Regions from separate parts of the Paenibacillus sp. FW507-14B1B genome, predicted to be linked through region 1. Evidence: predicted binding sites of a transcription regulator. Region 1 holds the regulator's gene; each other region holds the start of a gene.

Region 1 (3,903 bases):
CGTTCCTCGCTCCCTTGTTATTCCCTAAAGGGTTAACAGCCGTTCGAACGCACTTTGGGCTTCACGGCGAATCTTCTCTTCATCAAGCGTTAAACAATTACCATTCTTGACGATCTGTTTACCATCGACCCATACATGTTCCACATCCTTCGCACTTGCTGAATAGACGGCATGTGAGATGAAATCCGTGTGTGGTAAGAAATGGGCTTGATCCGTATTCAACGCAATAAAATCTGCTTTCATTCCTGGAGCTAGCGTACCAATTTCATCTAAGAATAGAGATTTAGCTCCATAGATGGTACCCATACGAAGTGCTTCCGATGCAGGTATTGCTGTCGGATCACCCGTAACACCTTTATGGATGAGAGCTGCTAAGCGCATTTCCTCGAACATATCCAGGTTGTTATTGCTAGCGGGACCATCTGTTCCTAAAGATACCGTAACACCTGCTTTAAGAAGCTCTGGCACCCTCGCTACACCACTTGCCAGTTTAAGATTACTCCCTGGGTTGTGAGACACAGCAACATTATGAGCTGCCAAAATTTCGATCTCTTCATCCGTTAAATGAACTCCATGCGCTACTAAAGTCGGTCTGGAGAACACACCTAGCTTTTGTAAATGAGCTACGGGTCTCAGACCATAATCCTGGACATTTTGCTGTACTTCTGCAGCGGTTTCGGACATATGTGTATGCAGTGGCAGATCCAGATCGTGTGCAACCTGAACAAATTTCTCAATGTAATCTGGAGGGCAAGTATATGGAGCATGTGGTGATATCATCGTTGTTATACGGCCGTCTGCTTTTCCATGCCAATCCTTGGCGAAAGCTGTAGCCTCATCCAATTTATGCTTCTGAACCTCTGGCGAACATAGTCCAATTACACCACGGGTTAACACACCACGCATGCCTGATTGTTCCGTTACTGCAGCGACCTGATCCATATGGTCGTACATATCCAGGTACGTTGTAGTGCCGCCTTTAAGCATTTCAACTAGCGAAAGGGAGGAACCCCAATATACATCATTCGCCGTGAATTTAGCTTCCATTGGCCACATTTTCTCCTGCAGCCATACCTGAAGTGCGAGGTCATCTCCATATCCACGGAGAAGTGACATCGCTGTATGTCCATGCGTATTGATTAAACCGGGCATAAAGAAAAGATGCGTACCATCAATGATTTCAATATCGGCCTCGACCTGCGGTTCTTCTTCGCCAAGGTAAGTTATACGATCATTCTCGACGACCATATATCCACACAGAATAGATTTCTCTTCCTGGAGGACAGCAAAGGTACCATTTTTGATCATCCACTTATGATTCGTCATGTTCGGCATCTTCCTTTCCGTTAACTAAGTAATAGGCCAAACTTTGAAGGTCTGTCGTGAAATCCGCCGTATGGATGCGAATTTGTGGTGGAGCTTTCAGAATCGTTGGAGCAAAATTGAGAATCGCTTCAATCCCCGCTGATATCAAACTATCTGCTACAGCTTGCGCCTCGACATCAGGAACTGTAATAATACCGATCCGAATTCCCTTCTCCTTGATTGTTGAAGTCAATTCTTCCATAGGCTGAACAACGATATTGTTAATGGATGTACCCACTTTCGGAGTATAAGCATCGAATATAGCTACAATCTTCATATTATCTTTCAAGAATGCGTTGTAGTTAGACAAGGCATGTCCAAGATTACCTGCACCAACAAGCACTACATTAATCTGCTGATCCAGTTTCAGTATATGCCGGATTTTTTCGATTAGGTATGTGACATCGTAGCCAATTCCCTTTCTACCGAAATCTCCGAAATAAGCAAGATCCTTGCGAATCTGTGCTGGGTTCAAATCTAGTTTTTGTCCTAACTCTTGCGAGGACACGGTTGCTACCTCCCGAACATGAAGTTCGTTTAGGTAACGTAAGTAAACGGGCAGTCTGCGTACTACGGCCTCCGAAATTTTTTCCGATTTCATGCATGCTCCCCCTAATAATAAACTCAAAATAATATTCTAATGTTCCTCTTCCTTCCCCATCCACTCCGTGATCCGAGAAACCATTTGCTCTGTTGGCATATGCTCCATCTTCGGTCCAGGTAGTGAATACAAGAAGTGCTTACCATAGTATGATTCAATTACACGGGTATCATATACAATGACGATTCCTTTATCTTGTGCTGTTCTTACAAGGCGTCCGAAGCCTTGTTTAAAGCGAATAACAGCCTGTGGCACAGATAGCTTCATGAATGGATTCTTCTTTTGTTGTTGAAGTAATTCACTCTTCGCCTCAACAAGCGGATGATTTGGCGGTTGAAATGGCAATCGGACAATAGCAAGGCACGTTAGAGCCTCCCCTGGAATATCAACACCTTCCCAGAACGAACTAGTTCCCAAAAGAACGGAAGCACTGCTATCTTGAAACCTGCGAATCAGCTTCGTTCGACTCGTTCCATCCATGCCTTGTCCAAGAACAGCGATGTCACTAGATGACAAGGCTTCTTTCAGAGGCTCATAAACCTGACGAAGCATACGGTAAGAGGTGAATAGCACTAACATGCGCCCACGCGTCACCATGGCCGTATCTGATAGAGATTGGACCAAAGTATTTACGAACAAAGGATCTCCAACGGTTCCCTTTACGCTCGGAAAGTCTCTTGGAATTAACAATAATGCTTGCTCCCGGTAATTAAAAGGAGAAGGAAGTTGAACGGTGTTTAATCGTCCTTGTTCCGAAGCTTCTTGAAGTCCCAAGTTATCAATCATATACTGAAACGATTTATCCACAGATAGGGTAGCAGACGTTAGGATCACGCTCTGTTTCTTGTCAAAAAATAATTCCTTCAACTGACTACTTACATCAACAGGTACCGCGTACATCTGCAATGATTTGCTGCGGAAATTCCCATTGGCCTCCATCCAGTAAACAATACCGTCATCATTCAAAGTCATAAAAAACTTCAAATTCTCACGATGTGAAGCCAAATCCTTAAAGAGTCCATTAATATCCGTAATCAAACTATCTGCACTGTAATCATCCAGTTCTTCACGAATCTCAGAAGTGAGTCGATCACCCTGTCGAACCACGTCACCTAAGGTTACATATATTTGATTCTCAAGTTCTGTTAAGCTAACCCAATCCTTAGGTTTCTTGGACGGCGAAAGACGAAGTGTAAATTGCCCCGACTCACCTGAAGTATCTCCACGCTCAGGTAAAAGACCAAAAAGGAGATCATTTAGGCGATCCCAACTCTCCTTAACCGTCAGAAGATCAGGATAGATCCGATCAATGACTGCTGTCCAATCCCCTGCCTTCTCATGTGCTGAGGTTTGAAGCAATTGACGCAGTGCTGGCAACTGTCCATTCCGGCTATCCTTATATAGGCGGGTCAGTGTATGAACCACAGTGAAATACTTCAAATTAAGCCCTAGATGCTTACCTGCCACATCTTCTAAATGATGTGCTTCATCTATGACAAGCCGTTCATAAGATGGCAAGAGCTGATGATTAGCCTTCACATCAGTGAACAATTTCGAATGATTCGTGATGACCACATCCGCAATTCCCGCTTCGTGTTTCGCACGATGGTAGAAGCATTTACGGAACCACGGGCAAGCACGGCCCAAACAAGAGTCCGATTCACTTGCAACCGTCTCCCAGTAATCTCCGCCCCGACCTCCAAGGTTAAGCTCTTCATCATCCCCTGTCTCTGTCTGAGCTAACCAGACAATCATCTGAGCAGATGTAATGATATCTTCTTTAGGTGTATTAAAATCTCTTCTGTTTATTTTATGTTCAAATTTTCTCAAACACAAATAATGCTGTCTTCCTTTGAAGACGGCGGCTTTAAACGGAAACGGTATTACCTTTGTCATTAATGGAATATCCCGTTCACGAAGCTGTTCTTGGAGGTTAA
Region 2 (3,903 bases), on a different contig from region 1:
TCGGCAGACCTTGAATCAAGCAGGCAAATACAACACCTAGTAAGAATGGTGGCAAGATACTCCCTGCGAAAATAGCGATATCCCACACCTTTTTCCACCGTGCATCCCCGACTTTACCACGAAATTCAAAGGCAACTCCACGTCCGATCAAAGCAAGCAAGAGGAATACTAGCGGAATATAGAATCCACTAAAAAGCGTTGCATACCAGTTCGGGAAGGCGGCAAACATTGCGCCACCTGCCGTGAGCAGCCATACTTCATTCGCATCCCAGAAAGGACCAATGGAGTTAATGAGAACTCGCCTTTGGCTATCATTTTTGGCTAAGAACTGTGTAGACATACCTACACCGAAGTCGAAACCTTCCAAGAAGAAAAACCCGATAAACAGAACGGCAACTAGTACGAACCACAACTCATTTAGAGACATTGCCGTATCCCTCCTTATTGAATGGGTCAGCTGCATTGTGATCGTCTTCTTCCGCAGCAAATGGCCCTTTCTTAATTACTTTAACGAACAGATAAGCCATTACCGCAGCCAATACAGCGTAAATCGTGCTGAATGCAATGAGTGAGAACAGGATGGAACCTGCGCTTACATTCGGTGAAATACTATCTGCTGTCTGAATTAATCCGAAAACAGTCCAAGGTTGACGTCCAATTTCTGTCATAATCCATCCAGCTGTATTTGCGATGAACGGCAGTGAAATACTAAACAGCAATGCATACCAGAACCATTTTCCTGCTTTTTCTACTTTCTTACGGAACGTCAGCCATGCGCCATACAAGCCCAGCAGAATCATAGCGGAACCCGCAGCAACCATGATACGGAAGCTCCAGAATGTCGTGCGAACTGGCGGAATGTAGTCCCCAGGTCCATACTGCTGCTCATACTGTGCCTGCAATTCTTTCATCCCGATAACTTCACCAGAGAATTTGCTGTAGGACAGGAAGCTAAGCAGATAAGGAACTTTAAATTCTGCCTTATTTGTCTGATTCTCCGGATCAATCGAGGCAACAACCGTCCAAGGAGCCGGGTCATCACTCGTTTCCCACAAAGCTTCTGCAGCAGCCATCTTCATAGGCTGTGTATCAACCAAGTACTGTGCTTGTTGGTGGCCGTAGACAGCAACGAGCACGGAAGAGATAAGCGCGACAATAATTGCAATGTTAAATGATTTTTTGAAAAACTCGATATCTTTCTTCTTAAGCAACTTATATGCACTAACACCCGTAATCAAGAATGCACCTGTAGCCAGTGCACCAAAGATCGTATGCGGGAACTCAACCAAGAGCTGACCATTTGTAATAATGGCTAGGAAATCATTCATTTCCGCACGTCCATTATTAATCTCAAATCCGACCGGACGCTGCATGAACGAGTTAGCAGCCAAGATCCAGAATGCTGACATCAGCGTACCGAAGGATACGAGCCATATGCTAAGCAAGTGAACTTTCTTGGACACACGGTCCCATCCGAAAATCCAAAGACCGATAAACGTAGATTCTAGGAAAAACGCAAGCAATGCTTCAATGGCAAGCGGTGCTCCAAACACATCCCCGACAAACCGGGAGTAGTCGGACCAGTTCATACCAAACTGGAATTCTTGCAATATACCTGTAACGACCCCGACAGCAAAGTTAATGAGGAACAGTTTCCCCCAGAATTTTGCCATCTTCTTGTATATTTCCTTGCCCTTGACGACATACATCGTCTCCATTATGGCAATCAGAAACGCCAAACCGATGGACAACGGAACAAAGATGAAATGAAAAATGGTTGTCGAAGCGAACTGAATTCGCGCGAGCATAACCGGATCCATAATATACCCCTTCCTTTTGGTCACGTAATAATGCTTCAAAATTTATCTTTAATTATTTTCGCAGACCGCCGTTATAAGAATTGTGATCTTTATCACATATAAGCAACTTGAAAGGGGTTAAATAGTTATGAATTTGTGACGAAAATCACGTTGTTGTCAAAAATAAAAAAAGTCACCTTTTAAAGGTAACTCTTATGACTATATTTGCTACAAAAACATAAGAAGAGTTGCCCAATCTAGGACAACTCTTCCGCCTTATACGGTTGTTAAACTTTACTTAAATTTCTGTCTCAATTAATTTGAATTCCGTCACATCAGCCAAGCCACGGTTCGTAATACGAATATCTGGAATGACTGGCAAAGCGATCAATGAAAAGGTCATAAAAGGTGCATTTAGTGGACAACCAAGCTCTTTCCAAGCTTCTTCCATTGCCACCACTTCAGCCGCTACGGTCTCAAGCGGACGGTCTGCCATGAGTCCAGCTACAGGCATAGCTACTTTGGCAAGCACTTTACCGTCTTGTACAACAACCATCCCTCCGCCACATGCAGCAAGCTCGTTAGCTGCAAATGCCATATCTTCAGGATTCGCCCCCATGACAAGCAGGTTATGGCTGTCATGAGCTACCGTAGAAGCTACGGCACCGGATTTGATCTGGAATCCATTAGCGAATCCAAGAGAAATCTGTCCTGTTCCTTTATGCCGTTCAATACATGCAATCCGAATAATATCCTGTGCCGGATCTGGCTGAATAATACCATCGACTACCGGAAGGGATGCCGTTACTTTAGCAGTACGAGCACTATTCTCAATCGCACCTACGACATTGACCCGGGTCTGATCCGCATGTTTTTTGCTACGGAGTAGAAAATCATCGGCTACAAGTGGCCTTTGAAGTCGTACGGAGCTTCGAGCTTCGGCTGGATATTCATAAACCGGGAATTCCTTCACGATCTTACCGGATTCAGCAACGATCTCACCATCTGCAATAACAAGTGAAGGCATCATCTGTTGCAAGTCATCAATGAGCAGAATATCTGCCGATTTGCCTGGCGCGATACTTCCAATGTCCTTATCCATTCCAAAGTAACGAGCGACATTGATTGTACCCATCTGAATCGCAGTAACCGGATCAACACCTTCTTCAATCGCTCGGCGTACAACATGATTCAGGTGGCCCAAATTCAGAAGCGTCATTGGATATACATCATCGGTGACAAGGGTAATATTATCTGTACGTACCTTATCTTCTGTAACGACTTTTATAACTTCCTTCACGTCATGCCATGCGGAGCCTTCACGAATCATCAAATGCATACCAAGGCGAACCTTCTGCAATGCCTGCTCACGGGTTACTGTCTCATGACAAGAATCCACACCCGAAGCTAAATAGGCTTGTAGCATACGCTCATCGTCTGATGGGAAATGCCCTGTGACAGCTTTACCCGCCTTAAGCGTTGCTTCAATCTCACCACACATCGTCTCATCACCAAATACGACACCAGGGAAATTCATAACCTCGCCAAGGCCTTCCACGCCCGGCCATTTCAATCCTGCTTCGATATCAGCTACCCCAAGGGCTGCACCGGCGTCTTCAAGATCTGTGGTTGCAGGCACACATGAAGGGAACGTCGTAAATACTTTAAGTGGAAGTTGTTGTCCCTCCTCATGCATCCAGCGCACACCATCTGAGCCAAATACGTTCGCAATCTCATGCGGGTCCATAAAAATAGCCGTTGTGCCTTTTGCCATCGCCGCTTTAGCAAATTCCGTTACCGTCAGCATCGTGCTCTCTACATGCATATGTCCATCCAGCAGACCTGGAGTGATATACCGTCCATTTGCCTGGATCACTTTTGTATGTTCACCAATGGTATGATCTGCTTGACCGATGTATGCGATTCTACCAAATGCAATTGCGATATCTACATGCTCTTGAAGTTCTCCGGTAAACACATTGACCAATGTACCATCTTTGATCACGGTTTCTGCCGCTGCCTTCCCCATTGCGATCTGTCCGAGTTGATAACTAACCTCGTAACGCTTCTGTCTCTTCTGCGAACTCATGTATGACACTCCCTT
Region 3 (3,903 bases), 160 kb from region 1:
TCGTGCAAAGGAGGACACTGCGAAGCTTATACTTATGTGGTGGTGCTTGTTCGCCTTTATTGCTACCGGTTATGAACACAGTGTTGCGAATATGACACTTCTGTCCTTGGCAACGATATTACCCGGCCATCCAGAGACAATTTCGATAACCGGCTGGGTAAGCAATATGATTCCGGTCACGCTTGGTAATATCATAGGGGGAGGCTTGTTCGTTGGGATGGCTTACTGGTTCATGTCTCCGGTAAAAGGGAAAAAGATAATGTAATCTACATTAAAACACAGATAAAGAAAGGGGACGTTCTAAAGCCAGATGTATGGCTTACAGAGCGCCCCTTTGGTTATATCCTCCAAAACAGTCTACCGGTGTTCTACTAAGTCGATCGCACCCAGTACGATGTGGGCAAGACCGAATCCGAGAATTCCAGTTGCGGCAAGTTTGTACTTACTGCTGCTAAATAGAGCGGCGCCAGAAGCAGATACTACTGTTCCAAGAACGGCAGGAATCAAACCTTCTCTCATGCGAAACACTCCCTAGTGATTGATTTGGAAAGACCTCGTTATTGTGGACTGTGTATCGTTTTTTATGCACCCCATAACAAAAAGACACCCGGAATCAAATATCATATTCGGGTGTCTTTAGGCTAACTATACAAACAGATTAGATCCGGCAAATTTCATGCGGGCATAGTTCACAGTGGCATATTTCTTGAAGTGCAGCTAAGTCTTTAATAACGATCATCCCGCTGATATATTCCACGACATCTTTCTTACGAAGATCACTGAGCATGCGGTTTACGCTCTCACGAGTAGCTCCGATCATATTTGATAGATCTGTATGTGTAATTTTCTTATTAATTAGAATCGATTGATCTTCAAGAGTCTCACCATAGGTGTTACTAAGACGGATCAGCGTTGAGCTAAGGGCACCCGGTTTACCATACATCATAAGGTCTCTAAATTTCGTTTGAGTAATACGATGATGGATTCCCATCCATTTCATAAAGTCGATCGCAAAATCACAGTGTTGGCAGATAAGGATTTCTAAATCTTTATGTTCAATGACTCCGACTTCACTTTCTTCAAGAACTTCAGCCGAGAAGCTGTGCTTCGTGCTAAAGAATGGATCCGCCTGACCAACCATGTCGCCAGCTTGATACATATATAGTATAAGTTCTTTTCCTTCGTCAGTCGATTTCGTTAATTTAATACGCCCACGCTTAATGTAATATAATTTATCTGAAAAATCGCCTTCCCAAAAGAGATGTGATCCTTCCGGAATGATACGATCCTTCATGCTTACAAGCAGACGGTTTAGATTTTGCTCCGAGAAACAGCTGGTATTTCCTTGGGTTACGATGACACTATCCAATGTTTTCATGTCTATATCCCCTAACTCCTTCATATTTTCGGTTAAATTTAAATTAATTATAACGTGAATACATTCACTTGTGGGGGAGGAAACCACGGTAAAAGTGGCGAAATTTCAAACATTGTGATTATTTTCACTTTAAACAAGGGGGAACAAGTGCAAGAATACACAGACAAATGCGTCATAGAAGCGATGTAAGCGTTTCAAATCATTTCAGAAAAAAAACATTTAACTTTGTGAAAAAATTCACTATCTTTTTGGAGATCCCTGTGATATGATCAAGGTGTAGAGAGATAATAAACATTTTTTTACAGGAGGATGAGGGGAATGGCTATCAAGAACAATGGAGTTACTCAGGTAAAAGAGCAAACAGCAGGTGAGTATATTCAGGGTTTAATTGACAAAGCGAAACGCGCAAGTGAACAGTTTAAAGCTCTGAACCAAGAGCAGATTGATGGGATTGTTCAAGCAATGGCACTTGCAGGTCTGGAGAAACACATGCATTTAGCTAAATTGGCAGTGCAAGAAACAGGGCGAGGTGTCTATGAAGACAAAATCATCAAGAATATGTTCGCTACTGAATACATCCACAACAGCATTAAATACGATAAAACCGTTGGCGTAATTGAAGATAATCCATACGGTAACTATCAGAAAATTGCTGAACCTGTTGGGATCATTATGGGGATTACACCAGTAACGAACCCAACTTCAACCACCATCTTTAAAGCGCTCATATCCATTAAGACGAAAAATCCAATTATCTTCGGGTTCCATCCATCCGCACAACAGTGCAGCCGAGAAACAGCCAAGATATTGCTAGAAGCAGCGGTGAAGCACGGTGCACCAGAAGATTGTATTCAATGGATCGATGCTCCATCCATGGATAAAACCAATACACTAATGAACCACCCTGATGTTGCATGCATCCTGGCTACTGGTGGATCTGCAATGGTTAAGGCAGCATACAGCTGTGGTAAACCAGCGCTTGGTGTTGGACCTGGTAACGTGCCATGCTTTATCGAAAAGTCTGCCAATCTTGATCAAGCCGTTAATGACCTTATCCTCTCGAAAACTTTTGACAACGGTATGATCTGTGCATCGGAACAGGCTGTTATTATAGAAGAAACTATTTTTGAACAAGTGAAGAAAAAGATGATTGCTAGTGGTTGCTACTTCGTGAATAAAGAGGAAGCTGCTAAGCTAACCGCGGGTGCTATCGTAGCAGATAAATGTGCCGTAAATCCGGCAATCGTAGGTCAACCAGCAACGAAGATCGCTGAAGCATGCGGTATTGAAGTACCGGAAGGAACGAAAATTCTTGTTGCTGAGATTGAAGGTGTAGGACCGAAGTTCCCACTGTCGGCTGAGAAGCTTAGCCCAATTCTAGCTTGCTACAAAGTAAAGAGTGCAGAGCAAGGAATAGAACGTGCTGCTGAAGTCGTTGCTTTTGGTGGTATGGGTCACTCTTCGGTAATCCATTCGAACAATGAAGATATTATTCAAAAATTCTCGGATCGTATGCAAACTTGCCGTGTTCTTGTGAATCAGCCATCTTCGCAAGGCGGAATTGGTGATATCTATAATACTAACCTTCCATCGCTTACACTCGGTTGTGGGTCGTATGGACGCAATGCAACATCTTCGAACGTAAGTGCTGTCAATCTCATTAACGTGAAAAGGGTGAATCATCGTACGGTGAATATGCAGTGGTTCAAAGTGCCGAATAAAATCTATTTTGAAAAAGGATCAACACAGTATCTTGCTAAAATGCCAGACATTACTCGGGTAGCGATTATTACGGACCCAATGATGGTGAAACTCGGATATGTGGAGAGAGTTGAACATTATCTGCGTCAGCGTCAGATTCCTGTTGCCATTGAAGTATTCTCTGAAGTAGAGCCAGATCCATCGACAACAACGGTTGAACGTGGTGCTGAGATGATGAAGAGATTCCAACCTGACTGCATTATCGCGCTTGGTGGGGGATCGCCGATGGATGCTGCTAAAGCGATGTGGTTGTTCTATGAATATCCAGATACAGATTTCAATAACTTAAAACAGAAATTCATGGACATCCGTAAACGGATTTACAAATACCCTCGTCTCGGTCAAAAAGCGAAGTTTGTTGCGATTCCAACAACATCTGGTACAGGATCGGAAGTAACCTCGTTCGCAGTTATTACTGATAAAGTGCTTGGAAATACGAAGTATCCTTTGGCAGACTATGAGTTGACACCTGATGTAGCGATTATCGATCCGGAGTTTGTATACAGTTTGCCAAAAACCGCTGTTGCCGACACGGGTATGGACGTTCTGACACACGCGATCGAAGCTTATGTATCGGTTATGGCAAACGACTATACCGATGGTCTTGCAATCAAAGCAATTCAACTCGTATTCCAGTACCTTGAACAGTCGGCCCTGACAGGCGACAAGTTGGCTCGTGAGAAAATGCATAATGCTTCTACTTTGGCAGGTATGGCCTTTGCGAACGCATTCCTTGGTATCAACCACAGCTTGGCTCATAAATG
Region 4 (3,903 bases), 580 kb from region 1:
ATTTATATGGTAGAACAATTGCATCAAGCTTATAAACAACACACACTTTTACCTAAACTTCTCTACACCGATCCTGAGAAAAAGTTCATCGTATATTTCTATACTGCTGGTCAAACACATTTTAATCGAGGTTCAAAAATAAACTGGCTGACACTCTTAATCCATAATCTCCTGAATCATTACAAAATCTATCAACTTACAGATAAATGGGGCTTTTGGTTAGAAGATCCTTGTCAAACTTGGCGCGATTTCATTAATCGGGGTGTTGAATATGCCCGAATTAATGTGGGTAACTTTTTACCAGCTGAGGATTATTATTTAGTGAAATCATTTGTTGAGAATATATCGACGGGTGAAGGGCATGAAAAGTATTTGCTTCACGGTGATTGTGGTGTCCATAATTTCGTGTATGATCAACAAGTACTAAATGGAGTTATTGATCCTTCACCCATGGTTGGACCTGTTTTATATGATTTTCTTTATGCGTTTTGCTCCTCACCGGATGATTTAAACCTAGAAACTTTAATTTCAACAATCACCATGCTAAAACATGTGTCTATTGAGAGATCAAGACTTATTGAAGAAGTAATCATTCAGCTTTATTGTCGTATAGGGATTTGTCTAAAACACCATCCACATGATTTAACTGAATACTTAAATGCTTGGGATTACTGGAAAGGCCTTACCTCGAACCTCAATGGATAAACCGTCGTGTCTTGACTAAGGGTAATGTTCAAATGATAATTGAAGAACTTAATGAACATAAAAAACAGTGGACCAGAGGAGTACAAAACTCTTTGGTCCATTTTTTGTAATTATGACACTGTCCACTGTGATGTTTTTCACTAAGTTGTCAGAAAAGGTTGACCTTTTCTTGAACATTCAAGGACGAACATGTGTCAGTGATTGAATTCGTGGTGAACAAAGATATAATAGCGGTACGATCAGGTTTCGCACTCGTACATTTGCCTGCATTCCATACCCGATCAATAAAGGCTCTTTAGATCTCTGTTCACTAGCTAAGTACGGTATGACACAAGAATGATGTGGGCGCAGCCAATGTAGCATCTTACTTTGTGAAAAAAATCTCTTTTTACATAGTTGAGATCGAGGTGCACCTTATACCACTTGGGTATGGATTGCAAGTAAACGACGGGCAGACCTGTTCAAAGGATTAATTTACCCCAGGATGAAACAGAAGTTTGAAAGGAGGCAGTATTATTATGGAAATGGATACGGTACTGTGGAGCAGGCTGGTGACAGGTTTGACACTTGCATTCCACGTGATTTTTGCAACAATTGGCGTCGGTATACCATTAATGATTGCAATTGCAGAGTTCATCGGGATCCGCAAGAAAGATCCCCATTATACATTGATGGCGAAGAGGTGGGCGCGAGGATTTGTCATTTCGGTTGCGGTAGGTGTCGTGACCGGTACAATCATCTCCCTGCAGCTGGCCCTGGTATGGCCGAACTTTATGAAGATGGCTGGAAACGTCATTGCACTGCCGTTATTCATGGAAGTGTTCGCATTCTTTTTTGAAGCCATTTTTCTGGGCATTTATTTGTATACCTGGGATCGATTCAAAAACAAGTATATCCACTGGCTGCTGACGATTCCAATTGTGGTCGGGGCAGGCATGTCTGCTGTGTTTATTACGACGGTCAACGGATTTATGAACCAGCCTGAAGGTTTTGTCTTGGAAGCGGGTCAATTCTCAGCGGTTGATCCGGTGCAAGCGATGCTAAATACGGCGACGTTCTCCAAGGTATTCCATGTGTTAAGCTCGGCCTATTTGACAGGGGCGATCCTTTTAGCCGGAATTGCGGCTTTTGCGATGCTGAGAAAAGGAATTTCCCCATATCACAAAAAAGCCTTGAACCTCATGATGGCCGTTGCCTTGTTGTTCGGCATGCTGAACACGCTCGCCGGGGATGTGTCCGCCAAGTTTTTGGCTGAGCATCAGCCGGAGAAGCTTGCGGCGGCAGAGTGGCATTTTGAGACGGAAAGTGGTGCGGACCTGATTCTAATGGGTTGGCTGAATGCCGAGCATGAAATTCTAGGTGCCTTGCATCTGCCGAAATTCCTTAGCTTCCTGGCCTTTGGCGACTTTAACGCTGAGGTAACGGGGCTAGAGGAATTCCCTCAAGATGAATGGCCTCCGCTTCTCGTGCATTATTTGTTTGATTTAATGGCAGGAATCGGATTCGCACTGGTTGCTATTTCGCTACTTTATTTCTTGTTTAAGATCTGGAAAAAGCGCAATGAGCTGAACAAATGGATGCTTTGGCTTATCGCACTCTGCACACCGCTCGCCTTTCTGGGTGTTGAGCTCGGCTGGTTCTATGCAGAAGTTGGGCGACAGCCATGGATAATCCGAGGAATTTTACGTGTAGAGGAAGCGGCTACGACTTCACCGACGGTAAGAACTTTATTCTTCGTCTTCTTGCTACTGTACATCGTACTTGGCATCATGTGTGTCGTTGTGTTAAGACGCTTGTTCAACAATAAGCCAGCAGAAGTTGAGATGGAGAAATGGTTAAAAGAAAATCCTAATCAGACTATAGAAAAGGGGGATCCTGCACAATGAGTTACGAATTGATTGGCATCACGGTGCTCTGGCTGTTCTTGTACGGCTATTTAATTATAGCCTCAATTGATTTCGGAGCAGGCTTCTTCGCTTTCTATGCACGTTTGACGAAGCAGGATCATTTGATTAACCGTCTGATTTCCCGTTATTTATCTCCCGTTTGGGAGATCACGAATGTATTTTTTGTTTTCTTCTATATTGGTATCGTCGGATTCTTTCCGGACACGGCCTATTATTATGGCGCAGCGCTGCTTGTTCCAGCAAGCATAGCCGTAATCCTACTTGCCATTCGCGGATCTTTCTATGCATTTGAAAATTACGGTTCCAAGAAAAGCCTTGTGTATTTGTTTTTATACGGAGCTACAGGTTTACTTATTCCGGCTTCGTTATCCGTGGCGCTGACAATATCTGAAGGCGGCTTTATTGTAAAGCTGGGTGAGACGGTTTCTCTGGATTACTGGGAGCTATTTACCAATCCGTTATCTTGGAGCATCGTCGGACTCGCCATCGTATCCGTACTGTTCATTAGCGGATCATTTCTAGCATTTTATGCTTCTCGGGCAGAGGATCACGCTGCTCTGAAGCTGATGCGTAACTATGCTCTGTTCTGGAGCACACCGACGATTATTCTTGCATTGACAGCATTCATTTTTTTGGGTCAACACAATGAACGGCATTTTCAAAACATGATGGACTTATGGTGGTTATTAGGTCTTTCCGTTGCTTTCTTCATGATCGCCATGTGGCTGATCTACAACGGACGTCGATACGGATTAGCTTTTATTTGCGTCATGCTGCAATTTTTCACTGCTTTTTTTGCATACGGAATCGGGCACTATCCTTATATTCTGGATCCGTACATCACGGTTCAGAGCAGTGCTACATCACCAGCCATGGGCTTCGCATTAGTTGCTGCATTTATTGGTGGTCTGCTCTTGTTAATCCCGTCCCTGATACTGGTCTTCAAATTATTCCTGTTTGATGCGGATTATGTAAAAGGGAAAAAGTGATTTCATTATAAGCTTGTATATAAAGGAGGAGAAAACTGTGAAAAGGAAATCCAGTCTGATTTCTCAACAAATGTCTTCACAAAGAAAAAATATAGTTCTCCTCGCAGTCATTTCACTTGCGCTTGGTGCAGCTATTTTGAGTCAGGCTGGATTACTTGCTGAAGCGGTCCAGCGGGTTTTCGTGGAGCGTGCTACCTTTTCATCGGTTATCGTACTGCTTGGTCTGCTTCTGGTTGTTATGGTTGTACGCACACTGTTGTCATATGTAAACGGTAAGGTTGGACTGCGTATGGCTGCAATGG

What was found. The regulator Rex, encoded in region 1, represses fermentation and respiration genes when NADH is low (regulators of the CRP and FNR family bind a similar motif). The targets are predictions, from matches to a motif close to TTGTGAAATATTTCACAA.
Region 2: the regulator Rex is predicted to act here: its motif matches at 1,901-1,918, upstream of AC3WJJ_RS20135 (cytochrome ubiquinol oxidase subunit I).
Region 3: the regulator Rex is predicted to act here: its motif matches at 1,604-1,621, upstream of adhE (bifunctional acetaldehyde-CoA/alcohol dehydrogenase).
Region 4: the regulator Rex is predicted to act here: its motif matches at 1,075-1,092, upstream of AC3WJJ_RS01855 (cytochrome ubiquinol oxidase subunit I).

What each region holds. Positions count from the first base shown of each region.
Region 1 is NZ_JBYSWS010000001.1:994,866-998,768, forward strand. It holds gene AC3WJJ_RS04670 (amidohydrolase) at 25-1,326, opposite strand; gene AC3WJJ_RS04675 (redox-sensing transcriptional repressor Rex) at 1,313-1,966, opposite strand; gene dinG (ATP-dependent DNA helicase DinG) at 2,003-3,903, opposite strand, start outside.
Region 2 is NZ_JBYSWS010000004.1:308,176-312,078, reverse strand. It holds gene cydB (cytochrome d ubiquinol oxidase subunit II) at 1-427, opposite strand, end outside; gene AC3WJJ_RS20135 (cytochrome ubiquinol oxidase subunit I) at 414-1,820, opposite strand; gene ade (adenine deaminase) at 2,098-3,888, opposite strand.
Region 3 is NZ_JBYSWS010000001.1:1,159,771-1,163,673, reverse strand. It holds gene AC3WJJ_RS05580 (formate/nitrite transporter family protein) at 1-265, shown strand, start outside; gene AC3WJJ_RS05575 (asparagine synthase) at 358-519, opposite strand; gene AC3WJJ_RS05570 (Crp/Fnr family transcriptional regulator) at 659-1,378, opposite strand; gene adhE (bifunctional acetaldehyde-CoA/alcohol dehydrogenase) at 1,697-3,903, shown strand, end outside.
Region 4 is NZ_JBYSWS010000001.1:418,858-422,760, reverse strand. It holds gene AC3WJJ_RS01860 (phosphotransferase) at 1-705, shown strand, start outside; gene AC3WJJ_RS01855 (cytochrome ubiquinol oxidase subunit I) at 1,224-2,591, shown strand; gene AC3WJJ_RS01850 (cytochrome d ubiquinol oxidase subunit II) at 2,588-3,601, shown strand; gene cydD (thiol reductant ABC exporter subunit CydD) at 3,639-3,903, shown strand, end outside.